Regions from separate parts of the Lentzea miocenica genome, predicted to be linked through region 3. Evidence: riboswitches for the same ligand, from Rfam matches in the RefSeq annotation. Region 3 holds a riboswitch; each other region holds the start of a gene.

Evidence for each region. A riboswitch is a leader RNA that binds a small molecule or an ion and turns the genes downstream of it on or off. The one in region 3 is predicted to bind cobalamin.
Region 1: linked by a shared signal. The riboswitch ahead of SK803_RS26505 (putative cobaltochelatase) and the one ahead of SK803_RS14570 (CbtB domain-containing protein) in region 3 are both predicted to bind cobalamin.
Region 2: linked by a shared signal. The riboswitch ahead of SK803_RS15585 (ribonucleoside-diphosphate reductase subunit alpha) and the one ahead of SK803_RS14570 (CbtB domain-containing protein) in region 3 are both predicted to bind cobalamin.

Annotation. Positions count from the first base shown of each region.
Region 1 covers NZ_JAXAVW010000022.1:154,044-159,484, reverse strand. The annotation lists gene SK803_RS26515 (zinc-binding dehydrogenase) at 1-234, opposite strand, end outside; gene SK803_RS26510 (threonine aldolase family protein) at 403-1,362, shown strand; cobalamin riboswitch at 1,401-1,530, shown strand; gene SK803_RS26505 (putative cobaltochelatase) at 1,569-3,473, shown strand; gene cobO (cob(I)yrinic acid a,c-diamide adenosyltransferase) at 3,484-4,098, shown strand; gene SK803_RS26495 (cobyrinate a,c-diamide synthase) at 4,103-5,441, shown strand, end outside.
Region 2 covers NZ_JAXAVW010000011.1:213,822-219,262, forward strand. The annotation lists gene SK803_RS15560 (DUF998 domain-containing protein) at 1-615, opposite strand, end outside; gene SK803_RS15565 (SDR family NAD(P)-dependent oxidoreductase) at 696-1,424, opposite strand; gene SK803_RS15570 (glycoside hydrolase family 16 protein) at 1,451-2,167, opposite strand; gene SK803_RS15575 (LysR family transcriptional regulator ArgP) at 2,185-3,042, opposite strand; gene SK803_RS15580 (LysE/ArgO family amino acid transporter) at 3,142-3,690, shown strand; cobalamin riboswitch at 3,888-4,099, shown strand; gene SK803_RS15585 (ribonucleoside-diphosphate reductase subunit alpha) at 4,207-5,441, shown strand, end outside.
Region 3 covers NZ_JAXAVW010000011.1:4,414-9,854, forward strand. The annotation lists gene SK803_RS14540 (antibiotic biosynthesis monooxygenase family protein) at 1-272, opposite strand, end outside; gene hisG (ATP phosphoribosyltransferase) at 269-1,129, opposite strand; gene SK803_RS14550 (phosphoribosyl-ATP diphosphatase) at 1,143-1,406, opposite strand; gene SK803_RS14555 (RNA-guided endonuclease TnpB family protein) at 1,516-2,127, opposite strand; gene SK803_RS14560 (helix-turn-helix domain-containing protein) at 2,124-2,453, opposite strand; gene SK803_RS14565 ((2Fe-2S)-binding protein) at 2,584-3,234, shown strand; cobalamin riboswitch at 3,283-3,459, shown strand; gene SK803_RS14570 (CbtB domain-containing protein) at 3,492-3,680, shown strand; gene SK803_RS14575 (CbtA family protein) at 3,712-4,467, shown strand; gene SK803_RS14580 (YbaB/EbfC family nucleoid-associated protein) at 4,528-4,995, shown strand; gene SK803_RS14585 (hypothetical protein) at 4,992-5,441, shown strand, end outside.

The DNA of each region.
Region 1 (5,441 bases), on a different contig from region 3:
CAACGGCTCACCGCTCGCGAACCCGAACACGACCATGCGCCCCACACCGTCCTTGAGCAGTTCGAACGCCCGCTTCCCGACGGCGCCGCCGATGGACTCGAACGCGGTGGTGCCCTGCAGCGCCAGCGCTTCGCGACCGCCGGTCCGGATCTCGATGCCGTGAATCGGACTACCGGTCCATATCGCCGGCACGGTCGAACGGACCGCCAGTCCCTCAGCGTCCGCGGTGTCCAACCGGACTGCCGGTCCGGATCGTCCTCCACCAAGCACACGCCCTGCTCGCCGTGTTGAGGGGAGAACACATCGCATTCCTGCTCGAGCGGCGCATGACCGCCTATGACGTCCGGGCGGGCGTTATCTCGCTCGCCGACACGCTCGCGGCTGAGGTTTGATGCTGGGGTGTTGAACCGCCAGCTCTCCGGAGTCACGAAGCGCACCCTGCTCGAAGAGCTCGGCCCGGTGCCGGACGTCGAGCCCGACCGCTACGGCGACGGCGGCCCGGTGGGCGCGCTGGAGGAGCGGGTCGCGCAACTGCTGGGCACCGAGGCCGCGTTGTTCGTGCCGACCGGGACGATGGCGCAGCAGATCGCGCTGAAGTGCTGGGCCGACCGCACGCACAACCCGATCGTCGCGATGCACCCGCAGGCGCACCCGCTCAACCACGAGGACGACGCGCTGACCGTGCTGTCCGGCCTGCGTCCGATCAAGGTGCCGAACTCCGAGGTGGCCACCTGTCCTGAGCCGTACGGGACGCTGCTGCTCGAGGTGCCGGACCGCGAGGCCGGGTTCGTCCTGCCGACCTGGGACGAGCTGACCACGCTGGTGGACCAGGCCCGCGAACGGGACGCGGTCGTGCACCTCGACGGCGCGCGGCTGTGGGAGAGCACGTACGGCCTGGGCAAGCCTCTGACCGAGATCGCGGGCCTGTTCGACTCGGTGTACGTCTCGTTCTACAAGTCGCTGGAGGGCATGTCGGGCGCGGCGCTCGCGGGCAGCCAGGACTTCATCGACCAGGCACGGGTCTGGCGGCACCGGTACGGCGGCATGCTGTTCCAGCAGTGGCCGGCGGCGCTGTCCGCGATGCACGGGCTGGACACGGTGCTCCCGAAGCTCGGCGGCTACGTCGAGCACGCCAAGGTCGTGGCCGCGGCGATGGGCCTGCCGGAGCCGCACACCCACCAGTTCGCGCTGCACCTGCCGGGTGACCCGAAGAAGCTGACCGAGGCGAGTGGCGAGTTCCTCGGCTCGTTCTGGCGGGACGGCACGCTCGCGAAGACCGAGATCACCGTGGCCGCGCCCGCGCTGGAGTGGACCGCCGACGAGGTCCGGGAGGCCTGGGCGGAGTTCCAGAGCCTGATCTAGGGCGACATCGCTCACCTGGCTGTTGGTCGCGCGGGTGCGAAATGCGACGATGCCGGGGCTGTGAGGGGAGTGCGAGGAAGCCGGTGCGAATCCGGCGCCGTCCCGCGACTGTGACCGGTCTCAAGGAGAAGCCGGGAGTCAGGAACTCGTCCCCCTCTTGATCACCGACCGCGGGCGTGGACACCCGAGGAAGGACTTCGCCGAGCATGTTCCCCTTTTCGGCTGTCGTCGGACATGACGACCTCCGGCTGGCCCTCCTGTTGAACGCCGTGCACCCCGGCATCGGTGGTGTTCTCGTGCGTGGCGAGAAGGGCACCGCGAAGTCGACGATCGTGCGTGCCCTGGCCGCGCTGCTGCCGGAACTCGACGTCTCGCAGGGCTGCCGTTTCGGCTGTGTGCCCGGCAGCACCGACTGCCCCGACGCGCCGCACGAGAGTGTTGAACGCCGTCCGGCCAAGCTGGTCGAACTGCCTGTGGGCGCCACTGAGGACCGGCTGGTGGGCTCGCTCGACCTGGAGAAGGCGCTGACCGAGGGCGTGCGGGCGTTCCAGCCCGGTCTGCTCGCCGCGGCGCACCGGGGCGTGCTCTACGTCGACGAGGTCAACCTGCTGCACGACCACCTGGTCGACCTGCTGCTGGACGCCGCCGCGATGGGGCGCGCGCACGTCGAACGCGAAGGCGTGTCGATCTCGCACCCGTCCCAGTTCCTGCTGGTCGGCACCATGAACCCGGAGGAGGGCGAGCTGCGGCCGCAGCTGCTCGACCGGTTCGGGCTGACCGTGGCGGTGAAGGCGGCCCGCGACGTCGGCGTCCGCACCGAGGTGATCCGGCGCCGGCTCGCCTACGAGGCCGACCCCGTGCCGTTCGCGGCGAAGTGGGCGGAAGAGGACGCCGCGCTGAAGCGGCAGATCGAGCACGCCCGCGAGAACCTCAAGGCCGTGTCCCTTCCGGACGGTGAACTGCGCCGGATCGCCGCTGTCTGCGCGGCGTTCGAGGTCGACGGCATGCGCGCGGACCTCGTCGTCGCCCGTGCCGCCACCGCGCACGCCGCCTGGCGAGGTGCCCGGCAGGTCGAGGAGACCGACGTCGAGGTCGCGGTCAGGCTCGCCCTGCCGCACCGGCGCCGCCGCGACCCGTTCGACGAGCCCGGCATCGAGGAACAGCAGCTCGAGGACGCCATGCGCCAGGCCGCCGAGCACGCGGAAGAACCGGAAGAGGGCCCGGACGACGACGGCCCCGGCGGTGGTGAACTGCCCGAACCGCAGGAAGGCCCGGCGGGCAACGGAAACGCGCCGCGGGACCGTCCCGCACCGGAACCCGCACCCGCGTTCAAGGCGCGGCTGCTGGAGGTGCCAGGAGTCGGCGAAGGCGCACCGGGCAAGCGTTCCAGGGCCCGTGCCCGGACCGGCCGGATCGTGCGTTCGTCCAAAGTGGACGGCAACGGCCTGCATCTCGTCGACACGCTCACCAACGCGGCACCGCACCAGCAGGCGCGCGGCCGCAGCGGCCCCGGACTCCTGCTCACCGCGGGAGATCTCCGCAAGGCGGTCAGGGAGGGCAAGGAGTCGAACCTCGTCCTGTTCGTCGTCGACGCCTCTGGCTCGATGGCGGCACGGCAGCGGATGTCGGCCGTCAGCGGCGCGGTCGTCTCGCTGCTGCGCGACGCCTACCAGCGCCGGGACAAGGTCGGCGTGGTGACGTTCCGCGGCAACCAGGCCGAAGTCGCTTTGCCCCCGACGACTTCCGTCGACGCGGCGGCCACCCGCCTGAAGAAGATGCGCACCGGCGGCAGGACCCCGCTCGCGGACGGACTGCTGAAGGCCCACCGCGTCCTGGAGATCGAACGGCTGCGCGACCCGCGGAAGCGCCCGCTCGTGGTGTTGCTGACCGACGGCCGCGCGACCTCGTCCGGCCTCGGCGGCGACCCGATGAAGGACGCCCTGAAGGCCGCCGGCCTGCTCGAACAGACCGCCGTCGTGGTCGTGGACTGCGAACAGGGCCACATCAGGCTCGGCCTCGCGCAGAAGATCGCCGAAGCCCTGCAGGGCACCTGCGTCCGTCTCGACCAGCTCAGCGCCGACCACCTCGCCGGCGTCGTCCGGGCCGCATAAGGAGAATCCAGTGCCTCAAGGACAACCAACCGAGGTGCCGAAGGACGGCCTGACCACCCGCCAGCGCCGCAACCGGCCGTTGCTGATGCTGCACACCGGTGAGATGAAGGGGAAGTCGACGTCGGCGTTCGGCATGGCGCTGCGCGGCTGGAACCAGGGCTGGGACATCGGCGTGTTCCAGTTCGTGAAGTCCGCCAAGTGGAAGGTGGGCGAGGAGTCCGCGTTCAAGGCGCTCGGCCGGCTGCACGACGAGACCGGCGAGGGCGGCGCGGTCGAGTGGCACAAGATGGGCGAGGGCTGGTCCTGGACCCGCAAGCAGGGCACCGAGGACGACCACGCCACTGCCGCCCTTGAGGGCTGGCAGGAGATCTCGCGCCGTCTGCGGTCCGAACGCCACGGCTTCTACGTCCTCGACGAGTTCACCTACCCGCTGCACTGGGGCTGGATCGACGTCGACGAGGTGGTCGACACGCTGGTCAACCGGCCAGGTCACCAGCACGTCGTGATCACCGGCCGGTACGCGCCGGACAAGCTGATCGCCGCCGCCGACCTCGTCGTGGAGATGACCAAGGTCAAGCACCCGATGGACGCCGGGCAGAAGGGCCAGCGGGGGATCGAGTGGTGACCAGATGGTGAACAGGCTGGTCGTCGCGGCCCCCGCCTCCGGCAGCGGCAAGACCACGGTGGCGACGGGCCTGATGGCGGCGTTGCGCCGGGCCGGGTCGCGGGTCGCGCCGTTCAAGGTGGGGCCCGACTACATCGACCCCGGCTACCACTCGCTGGCCACGGCCCGTCCTGGCCGCAACCTCGACCCGGTCATGGTCGGCGAGCACCGGATTCCCGGCCTGTTCGCGCACGGCTCCAAGGGCTGTGACATCGCGGTGGTCGAGGGCGTGATGGGCCTGTTCGACGGACGGGTCGACACCGCGGGCGTCGGCTCGACCGCGCACGTGGCGAAGCTGATCAACGCGCCCGTGCTGTTCGTGGTGGACGCACGGGGGCAAAGCCGATCACTCGCGGCGCTGCTGCACGGGTTCCGCGGCTACGACCCGACGGTCCGGCTCGGTGGCGTGATCCTCAACCAGGTCGGGTCGGAACGGCACGAGCAGGTGCTGAGATCCGCGTGCGACGAGGTCGGTCTCGACGTGCTGGGCGTGTTGCCGCGTGATCCGCAGTTCTCCTTGCCCTCACGGCACTTGGGGCTCGTGACGGCCGCGGAGCACGGGTCGGAGGCCGTCGCCGCCGTCGACGCGATCGCCGCCGCGGTGGCGAAGCACGTCGATCTTGACGCGGTGCGCAGGCTGGCGTCGTCGGTGCCCGCGATGGCGGTGGCCGCGTGGGAACCGCAGGTCGAGGCGGTGGCTGACGAACCGCTGGTCGCGGTGGCTGGTGGAGCGGCTTTCACGTTCGGCTACGCCGAGCACGTCGAGGTGCTGAAGGCGGCGGGCGCGGCCGTCGCGGTCGTCGATCCGCTCAACGACGAGGACCTGCCGGAGGGGACCTCCGGTCTGGTGTTGCCCGGCGGATTCCCCGAGCAGCACGCGGAAGCTTTGTCGGCCAACGCGAAGTTGCGCGAAGCGGTCGCGCGGTTCGCTCGATCGGGTGCGCCGGTGCACGCCGAGTGCGGTGGGTTGCTGTACCTCGCAAGATCACTGGACGGGCACCCGATGTGCGGCGTGCTCGACGCCGAGGGGTTCATGACGCCGAAGTTGACCTTGGGTTATCGGGACGCGGTCGCCGCCACGTCGTCGCCGCTGCACCCGCCCGGCAGCCGCGTGACCGGCCACGAGTTCCACCGGACCCAGCTGTCCACACCGCACTCGAACCCGCCGGCGTGGCATTGGCGCGGCGTCGATTCCCGGCCCGTCGCGGAAGGTTTCGTGGCAGGTGGGGTGCACGCGTCGTACCTCCACACGCACCCGGCCGGTGATCCGGAGGCGGTGGCCCGTTTCGTGCGGGCCTGCCACC
Region 2 (5,441 bases), 210 kb from region 3:
CGCGATGGCCCACAGCCCTACGACGAGCACGGCGGCCACCTCGGCGGCGAGCAAGATCCTCTCGATGTAGCCCAACGGGAAGACCCGCCACCACCGAACGTCGGAGACCACACCCATCGCAATGGCGTACAGGAGTGGCATGAACGCGACAACGCTCAACAGGCCGGACGCCATCGTGAACTTCGCGTGCTTGCCCCACACGTGGTCCTTCAGCCACGGCCGGGCCAGCAGGATCACCGCGATCGGCAGGCTGACGAACGCGATCATGCTGCCGAACCGGTGGATGCTGCCGCTGAGCTCGTTGGTGCCCATCGCCCAGTTCGTCTTCGGGAACACCACCACCAGCAGCAGGCCCACCGACCACAGGGTCAGCGCGATCGAGCCCGCCGACCGCCACCGCGTCAGTCCTTTGTGGACGAGCGCGGCCAGGATGGCCAGCGAGCCGAGGGCCAGCAGCAGCACGGCGGTGTCGAAGACCGGACGGTAGTCGCCCAGCGCGTACTCGCTGATCGTGCGGCGCAGCGGGCCGACGGTCAGGTCGAGCAGACCCACCATGGCCACCGTCGCGACGACGGCGAGTGAACCGCCGGTGGCGGCAAGTCGAGGAATCAGCACATACCGGTCAACGCGGCGGCGAACCCGACCGGTTCCTGAGTTCAGGAAGCCGACAGCATCCCCCCAGCAATTCGACAGGTTCAGTCCAGGACGCTTCCGCATGTGATGTTGACCTGCGATCCCGTGATCGTGCGGCCCCAGTCCGAGGCCACGAACGTCGCTGTTCGGCCCACGTCCTCCAACGTGGCGGCGCGGCCGAGCAGGGTCTCGCCGACGATGTCGGTCTCGATCGGTTCGCGGTGCTCGGCGGGCACCGACTCGGGGATGCCACCGGTCTGCAGCGTCACCACCCGGATGCCGTGCTGCCCGAGTTCGGCGGCGAGCTGACGGCGCATGGACTCCACCGCGTCGAACGCCGCGAGCAGGCCGCCGAGCTGCCACCGGCGGTGCGCCGACGCGTCACCGGTGCCGCCGAAGAACAGGATGACCCCGCTCTTCTGCCTGATCATGTGCCGTGCGGCCGCACGCGACGTGAGGAAACGTGCGCGCACGCTCGTGACGACCGGGCTGAGGTAGTCCTCGACGCTCATCTCGACCATCGGCGTGCCCTGGACGTCGTTGTCGGTGATGGCGTTGACCGAGATGTCGATGCGTTCGAACGTGGCCGCGTGCTCGTCCACCGCCTGCTCGTCCGTCGCGTCGACCACGGCGTACCGCGCGCCCAGCTGCCCGGCCTTCGCCCTGAGCGTCGCCTCGGTGCGGCCGGCGAGATGCACCTCGGCCCCCGCCGCGACGAACGCCTCCGCGATCGCACCACCGATGCTGCCCGCGCCGCCGTAAATGACGGCGACCTTCCCAAAAAGATTCATCCCAGCAAGATTCATCCCAGCGAGATTCATCGGTACGCCCTGAACCACTCGACCTCGAACTCCTTCGGACAGGTCCCGGCGCGCTCCGGCCCGAACTCGAAGATCGCGAGCTGGAACTGCATCGGGTAGTCCGGTGCCTGGTGGACCGTGTTGACCAGCTCGTCGTCCACGAAGAAGTCGACCCGATCCGGCTGCCAGTCCGCACCGTAGACGTGGAACTCGCGACCGTCGATCGGCACGTCCACCACCTCGAACTCGTCGGTGATCCGCGGGTCGCCGAACGGGTGCACGCCCATGCCGACACCGGTGTTCGCCGGGTAGACGTGCTTGCCGAAGATCTCCGCGACGCAGATCTCGGCGGACCGCTCCGGCACGTCCTCCAGCCCGATCATCCACAACGCGACCATGCAGTTGGGATCGTCGACGGCCTTGCACCTGATCTCGAACCGGCCGTACGTCGGGGTGTAGAGCCGCAGGTCCTGCTGCGGTTCGCGGACCCGCAGATCAGGACGGAAGCGGGACTGGCCGGTGGTGAGCGCGGTCTGCAGGCCCGAGACCCTGGTGTCGCCGTCGAACTCCGGGCACCACGGCGCCTGGTCGGCGTCGATCCGCAGGGTCAGGCCGGCGTCGTTGCGGTAACGGGCCTCCGTGGCCGCGCGCGAACTCCAGTGCGGCAGGTAGTGCGGATGCCACCGGTCCAGCGTGGTGAACCGGTCTTCGAACTCGAGGTCTCGTCCGGTCATGTCACCGAGGGTAACTCCTACTCCAGCGCCACACCGGCTTCCGCCTCGACCGCGTCGGCGACCGCGGTGAGGGCCGGTGAGTCGAGCTTCCACTGCTGCCAGTACAGCGGCACGGAGATGGTGCGGCCGGGCGCGAGATCGACCAGACCGTCCTGGACCTGCTGCGGTGGCACCATTCCCCAGCCGAGACCGGCCACGATCGTCCGCACGTACACCTCGGACGACGGCACGTGATGACGGTGGTCCGAGGCACCGCGGCCACGGGTCAGCGTGCGCACGAACCGGTCCTGCAAGTCGTCGTTGCGGTCGAACACCACCACCGGCGCGTCCGGCAACCACGACTTGAGCGGGCCGTCCTGGTACCGATCCACAAAGGACTGCGATGCCATTGCGGCGTAACGGATGTCACCCAGTCTGCGCACCGAACAGCCCGCGACCGGCTCACGTGACGACGTGACGGCGGCCATCACCAGACCTTGCCGCAGCAACGCCGTCGTGTGGTCCTGGTCCTCGCGGTGGAGGTCGAACGAGATCTTCAACGACGGCGAGACCCGTTGCAGCGCGGGCAGGAACCAGGTGGCGAGCGAGTCGGCGTTCACCGCGATCGGCACCCGGACGACGGCGTCCTCCCCCAGCGCCGCCTCCAGGTCCTGATCCAGAGCGAGCAGTTGCCGACCGTAACGGACCAGCACCTCCCCCGACGGCGTCAGCCGCACCGGCCGGGCCCGCACCAGCAGCACCCGGCCCGTCCGCTGTTCCAGCGCCTTGATCCGTTGGGACACAGCGGATGGCGTGACGTGCAACGCGTCCGCGGCGGCGTCGAACGTGCCCGCGTCGACGACCGCGAGCAGGGTGCGCACCAGGTCGAGATCCATCACGGCCGCTAATGCTACGTAAGAATCTTTAGCTGGTCTCATCAAGACCGCGTCAATACCGTCGAACGTGTGACTGACCTGCTGCTCGGCTTCGGCACCATGATGACCCTGATCGTCGCGATCGGCGCGCAGAACGCTTTCGTGCTGCGCCAAGGACTTCGACGCCAGGCCGTGGCCAAGGTCGTCGCCGTGTGCGCGATCTCGGACGCGATCCTCGTGGCGGTGGGCGTCGCGGGGTTCGGCGCGATCGTCCGCAGGTGGCCGCAGGCGATCACCGTCGCCGCGATCGTCGGCGGTCTTTTCCTGCTGGCGTACGGGTTCCTGGCGGCGCGCCGGGCGTTCAAACCGGGCTCCATGAGCGTCGCCGAAAGCGGTTCGAACCGCCCTGTGCTCACCGCGCTCGCGCTCACGTGGCTCAACCCGCACGTCTACCTGGACACGCTGCTGCTGCTCGGCTCGATCGCGGCCGGCCGGTGGCTGTTCGGGGTCGGCGCGGTCACCGCGAGCATCGCCTGGTTCGTCGCACTCGGGTTCGGCGCCCGGCTGCTCAGCCCGCTGTTCGCGAAGCCCCGCGCGTGGCGGGTCCTGGACGGCCTGATCGCCGCCGTGATGATCAGTCTCGGGGTCGTCCTGATCGCCGGGTGGTGATCATCACGAGCACCGCCGACACGGCCAGCACACCACTCGTCACCGGCGCCGCGGCACCGACGAAAAGGGACGTCGAAGCGAGCCCCGCACAGACCAGTGCACCGAAGACGACCCGAGGCCGAAGATCACCCACGTTGATGACCATAACCCACGACACGCGCATGTTGGGTGGTGATCCAGACCCCACCCCTACATGTAGTATCTGCCGCGCTGGTGGTTCACCGACTTGGCGCAACGGGGTCGGTGAGGCAACAGGGAACCTGGTGCGAATCCAGGACTGCCCCGCAGCGGTGAGTGGGAACGAAAGCCGTCAACCAAGCACTGGGTCTCCGGACCTGGGAAGCGACGGCCGGTAGGCGCCAGAGGTACGCCCACGAGTCCGAAGACCTGCCATTGGTGTGCGCGCAAGCCTGCGCGCACGACACGGTGCCCCGAGGGAGGGCTGCTGTGTGCACCAGTGGTGTGCCCACTGGCGTGCGCATGCGTTTCCTCGGGCTGATCTCGCGAGGAGAGAGCGTGCCCGACCGCCTTTCAGTGGTCATCAACGAAGCGTGTGCTGACCTGCCGAACGCATCCGCCGAGGCGGTTCTGGCCGAGACCAAGCGGAACCTCTACAACGGCATCACCGACGCCGAGCTGGCGCTGGCGCCGATCATGGCCGCCCGCACGATGGTCGAGCACGACCCGGACTACTCCTACGTCAGCGCCCGGTTGTTGCTGGACAAGCTGCGTGCCGAGGCCTGCGGCATCCCGCTGTCCCACGCCGAGATGACCGAGCGCTACCCGGCGTACTTCGCCGAGTTCGTCCGCTACGGCATCGAGTTCGGCCAGCTCGACCCGCGCCTCGCCGGCTACGACCTCGCCCGCCTGGGTGCGGCGCTCGACGCGTCACGCGACCTGAACTTCCAGTTCCTGGGCATGCAGACGCTGTACGACCGCTACTTCCTGCACCACGACGACCGCCGCTACGAGCTGCCGCAGGCGTTCTTCATGCGCGTCGCCATGGGTCTCGCCCTCGAAGAGGACGACAAGAACGCCCGCGCGATCGAGTTCTACGAGCTGCTCTCGTCGTTCGACTTCATGTGTTCGACGCCGACCCTGTTCAACTCGGGCACCACACGCCCGCAGCTGTCGTCGTGCTTCCTGACCACCGTGGACGATGATCTCGCCGCGATCTTCCACGGCATCAGCAACAACGCGCTGCTCAGCAAGTTCGCCGGGGGCCTGGGCAACGACTGGACCCCGGTCCGCGGCATCGGCGCGCACATCAAGGGCACCAACGGCAAGTCACAGGGTGTTGTGCCGTTCCTCAAGGTTGCCAACGACACCGCAGTGGCCGTCAACCAGGGCGGCCGTCGCAAGGGCGCGGTCTGCGCGTACCTGGAGACGTGGCACATCGACGTCGAGGAGTTCCTCGACCTGCGCAAGAACACCGGTGACGAGCGCCGCCGCACGCACGACATGAACACCGCGAACTGGGTGCCGGACGAGTTCCTGCGCCGGGTGCGCGCGAACGGCCAGTGGACGCTGTTCTCGCCCGACGAGGTGCCGGACCTGCACGACGCGTTCGGCGACGAGTTCGCCGAGAAGTACCGCGCGTACGAGGAGAAGGCGGACAACGGCGAGATCAAGGTCTTCCGCCGGCTGCCCGCCGTCGACCTGTGGCGGCGGATGCTGACCATGGTGTTCGAGACCGGGCATCCGTGGATCACGTTCAAGGACCCGTGCAACCTGCGGTCGCCGCAGCAGCA
Region 3 (5,441 bases):
TGCTCGACCGTCGGGAACGGCGAGTAGAAGCGATGCAGCAGCGCGGACCACTGCGCGTACGACGGGCCCTGCCGGAAGCCCACGGTGTGCGCTTCCACGGACTCCCAGCGCACCAGCAGCAGGTAGCGCGACGGCGTTTCCAGACACCTCAGCAGTTCCAGGCCGCGGAAGCCCGGCGAGGCGGAGATCAGCTCCCGCGCCTCGCCGAACGCCCACTCGAACTCGTCCGTGGCATCCGGCAGCACGTCCAGCAGGGCGTGCTCCGTGATCACAGGCGGCAGAACCTGATGTCCGAGGCCAGCACGGCCTTGGCGCCGATCGCGGCCAGTTCGTCCATCACGCGGTTCGCCTCCTTGCGGGACACCATCGCCCGCACGGCCACCCAGTTGTCGTCGGCCAGCGGCGCCACCGTCGGCGACTCCAGGCCCGGGGTGAGGGCGATGGCGTCCTCGAGCAACGTGCGCGGGCAGTCGTAGTCGAGCATCAGGTACTGCTGCGCGAACACGACGCCCTGCAGGCGGGCCGTCAGCTGCTTCTTGGCCGACGTGAGCTCCGAGGCGGCCCGGTGCACGAGCACGGCCTCGGACTCGCAGATCGGCTCGCCGAACGGCACGAGGTCGTGCTGGCGCAGCGTGCGGCCGGAGCCCACCACGTCGGCGATCAGGTCGGCGACGCCGAGCTGGATCGAGATCTCCACGGCGCCGTCGAGACGGATCACGTGGGCGTTGATGCCGCGGGCCTTGAGGTCGCGGCCCACCAGCTTCGGGTAGGCGGTGGCCAGGCGCTTGCCTTCGAGGTCGGACACCTTCCAGTCGGTGCCGCGAGGGCCCGCGTAGCGGAAGGTGGACGAGCCGAAGCCCAGCGCCAGGAGCTCCTGCACCGACGAGCCGTTGTCGTCGGCGCCCGAGTCCGCGGCCAGGTCCCGGCCGGTGATGCCGAGGTCGAGGTCGCCGGACGCCACGTAGATCGCGATGTCCTTGGGACGCAGGAAGAAGAACTCCACGTCGTTGTTGGGGTCGAGCACGGTCAGGTCGCGCGGCTCGTGCCGCTGCCGGTAGCCGGCCTCGGTCAGCATGGCGGAGGCGCGTTCGGCGAGCGCGCCCTTGTTCGGGACTGCAACGCGCAGCATGTGAAAGTCTCCGTCAGAGGTACTTGTAAACGTCTTCGAGGGTCAGGCCGCGGCCCAGCATGAGCACCTGGAGGCGGTACAGCAGCTGCGAGATCTCTTCCGAGAGCTTCTCGTCGGACTCGTACTCGGCGGCGATCCAGACCTCGCCCGCCTCCTCCAGCACCTTCTTGCCCTGCGCATGGACGCCGGCCTCGAGCGCTGCGACGGTGCCGGAACCTGCCGGCTTGGTGGCGGCTCGTTCGGTCAGTTCGGCGAACAGGGAGTCGAAGGTCTTCACGGCACGACATCCTCCCATCTCCCGGACCGCCGTCCACACCGCGGTCACATCTGTCCCATGCCCTGGACTTGACTTTCTCCCCACCTGCGGGTGAAGAGCCCCGTCCGACTCACGTCGGACACCGCACGGTGTGCCTCACGACACAGGGTTCCTGCTTCGCCGCTGACTGCGGAAGGGCGAACCCTTGCCGTCTCACGTCAGCTCCACAGGCATCGCCCAAGTCTCCTCGGGCTACGGCTCGACCAGCCGCAAGGATGTACTTCGCCGCGTTGAGGTCCCGGTCGTGCCGGATGCGACAGTTCGGACACGTCCAGTGCCGAATGGACAAACCCAGCTCGGCCAGCAGGTGTCCGCAAGACGAACAGGTCTTGGTGCTGGGATACCAGCGATCGACGACCAGAAGCGTCCGTCCGGCGCGATGCGCCTTGTACTCCAGCATCGTCCGGAACTCACCCCACGCCACGTCGCTGATCGCGCGGGCCATCCGCCGGTTTCGGACCTTGCGGTGCGCGGCGGCAATCCTTCGCCTGGCTTTGGCGCGGTTGCGGGAACCGCGCTGGGTGCGAGCCAGACGCCGCTGGTAGCGGGCCAGGTTTCGCGCTTTGCGTTGCAGATGCCGGGGGTTGGCGATCCGCTGACCATCACTCGTGACGATGAAGTCCTTACACACCGAGATCCAAGCCCACAGCGCGACCGGTAGCAGGAAGTGGCGCAGGATCACTGGTGTCCACTGTGAACGTGACGTACCAGCGGTGGTCGGACTCTCGTGCGACAACGACCATGCTGGGATCGAGCGTGGACAGATTCGCCTGACCGAACGACCAGGCGAAGCGGATCGGCCCTGCGGTCTTGGCCAGGTGAAGCCGGCCCTCGCGCATGCGGTACGCCGAGCGGGTGTCCCGCGAAAAAGTTCCGGTAGGTCAGCGCGGCGTCGGTCTCCCGGTATGAAGTTGACTTGCCCTCGGTGCGGTAGCGGTGAGACCGCTCGGCAAGGGTCTTGTTCCACACCAAACGCACGCACCCGAACGTGCGGTTCAGCACCGCCATCTGTTCGGGGTCCGGGTAGGCCCGGCATCGGTACGCCGTCCTCACAACATCAAGTTACCCAGGTGTTCCCTGTTCTGATCGCACCCGACGGGGAGCGACGATGAGATTCCACCCGGTAGCGTGAACTTCCGTGTCCGAGTTCGCCGAAGTGCTCGAAGCGTTGCGCCGGGTGCGCGGCATCAACCCGTTCTTCGCGCTCGACGTGGGCCGCCCGGACGACACGTGGCTGCCGGGGACGGCGCTGCTCGAAGGCCCGGCGCTCAAAACCACGATCGACGCCATCGCGATCCGGTACGAAGCGGAGGAACCACGCGTAGCGGCCAGCCTGTTCTTCCTCAGCTACACCGCGCGGCTGCTCAGCCCGCTCACCGCCGCGAACATCCCGATCGACGTCCGGCCGGAGAACCTGTGGTGGCACCACCACCCGGTCAACGGCCTGAGCGTCCGCATCGACCAGCCGCGGCTGGGCCCGCCGGCCGCGGAGGCGCTCGAACCCGTGGTGGAAGCGATCCAGGCGGTCACTCCGGTGGCGCGCGGATTGTTGTGGGGCAACGCGATGTCGAACATCGCGGGCGCGCTCAAAATGGTTGTCCGCGCACGCATGCTCACGGCAGAGGAAGCAGAAGAACGCGGCGAGCGGCTGATGAGCGCACCGCCGTTCGAACAGGCGGGAGAATTCATCAGTTTCCCGGGCGAAGTCACGTTCCGGCGTCGGTCGTGCTGTCTCTACTACCGCGTTGCCGCAGGTGGGAAGTGCGGTGACTGTCCACTCGTGAAGTGATGAACACGACAACTCTTATGGCCGGTTGTGTTTAAGCCACCGATCAACTTACGGTGCACGCGCCGCAGTGACGGGAAGCCGGTGAAAATCCGGCGCGGTCCTCGCCACTGTGACCGGGAAGCGATCCCCGCCGAGCACGTCACTGGTCCCCGCGAGGGGACTGGGAAGACGCGGGGGCAGCGTTGATCCGGGAGTCAGGAGACCGGCTGCGGCGCCGCTAGGAGAGTTGACTTCCACGAGGTATGGAGGAGCCCGTCATGACGAGCCCCGCAGCAAATCTGTCCGCCGTCCAGGTGCCCAAGTGGGCCTTCGCAGTAGCACTGCTCGGCCTCATCGTCACCTACCTGGTTTTGCAGGAGAACGGTCTCGCGCTCGGCGCGGGTTCCGAGATGCTGCACGAGTTCTTCCACGACGGCCGGCACGCGCTCGGCGTCCCCTGCCACTGATCCCGATCTCCGATCCCGGGCAGGGAAGTTCATGACTACGACGTACAAGTCCCTTGCGCTGCGCGGAATCGCGGCCGGCGGCATCGCCGGTGTCGCCTCCGCGCTGGTGCAGCTGCTGGTGACCGAGATCCCGATTCGCGCCGCGCTCGCGGTCGAGGAGGCCAGGGCACCCGCCGGTGAGGCCGGCCATTCGCACGGTGGCGAGGAAGAGCTGGTCAGCCGGGGTGCCCAGATCGTCGGCGGCATGCTCGGCGTGGTCATCGTCGGCATCGCGGTCGGGCTCGTGTTCGCCACGGCCTACGGGCTGTCGAAGCGGTGGTTCGCCGACCGCACGCCGTTCAGCCGCAGCTTCGCGTTCGGTGCCGCGGTGTTCGGTGCCGTGGCTTTGCTGCCGTGGCTGAAGTATCCGGCCAACCCGCCCGCCGTGGGCGACCCGGAGACGGTGAACTACCGGACCGCGCTCTACCTCGGTGTGGTGGTGGCCGGTCTGGTGATCGTGTGGGGTGCCAGCTGGCTCGCCGAGCAGCTGCGCGCCCAGACCCAGCCGGTGCGGGTCACCGCGGTGCTGCTCGCGGTCGCCGCGGCCGTCGCCGTGGTGCTGGTGGCGTTCCCCGCGCCGCCGGACACGATCCCCGCGGACATGCCGGTGAACGTGCTGTGGCAGTTCCGCCTCAGCTCGCTCGCCCAGCTCGCCACGCTCTACGTCGGTCTCGGCGTGGTGTTCGGTCTGCTGATCGACCCGGCCACGCGCAGGACCAAGGCCGTCGAAAAGACTGCTGTCGCCTGATGGTGTGGGGTGGCCGGGAGTACGGCCACCCCGCCCAGGCGGCATTGGTACGTTCGGCGCATGCCTGACAGCGCCGAGTTGCTGGAAGAGATGCGTCAGAAGCTCGAGTTCTTCGAGCGGGCCAACCGTGCGGCCGAGGCCCGTGCCGCCGGGTACGACGCGATGGGCACCGAACTCAGAACAGTGGAAGCCAGCGTCCAGTCCCCCGACCGTTCCGTCACGGTCGTAGCGGGTTTGTCCGGTTCCATCAAGGAAATCCGGTTCACCGAGGACGCGAAGCGGCTCAGCGCCACGCAGCTCTCCCAGGCCGTGATGTCGACGTTGCAACAGGCCGTCGCCGCCGCCGCGCGCCAGCAGGCCGAGATCGTGCAGGGCCACGTCGGCACGGACATCCCGATCGCCGAGCGCGTCGCGAAGACCCAGCAGGAGATCTTCGGGCAGCCCGGCGAGCCTCCCGCCCGCCCGCGCCCGCCAGTGGACGACGACGGCGACACCGGCAGCATCTTCCGCCAGGACGACCGCTGGTGACCGGCTACGTCGTGCACCCGGACGAACTGGCCCGGTGCGCCAAGTCCGTCGGCGGACTCTCCGGCACCTCGACGAAGCTCAACGACACGGCCACCACCGCGTCCGTGCCCGCGATCAGCTGGGGCGCCCTCGGGCACCTGCTCGGCATGTACGAGCAGTACGACGCGCTGCTCGGCGACCTGCACGGCCACTTCGGCAAGATGACCGAGGGCTTCGGCAAGATCGACGCCGCCCTCACCGCCACCGCGCGGACCTACGCCGACCAGGAGAAGACCACCACCGACGCGTTCGGCAAGACGCTCCAGGCAGGACTCGACAACGCGTCCGCGGCGCCGATGGTCTCCGGCGGCACGGCGACGTCCAACGCGGGCGCGGTGGGGAGCAGCTACGGCGACCAGTTCTCCGGCGGCAACGTGGGCAAGCAGGCCGCGAAGTCCGTTCCGTTC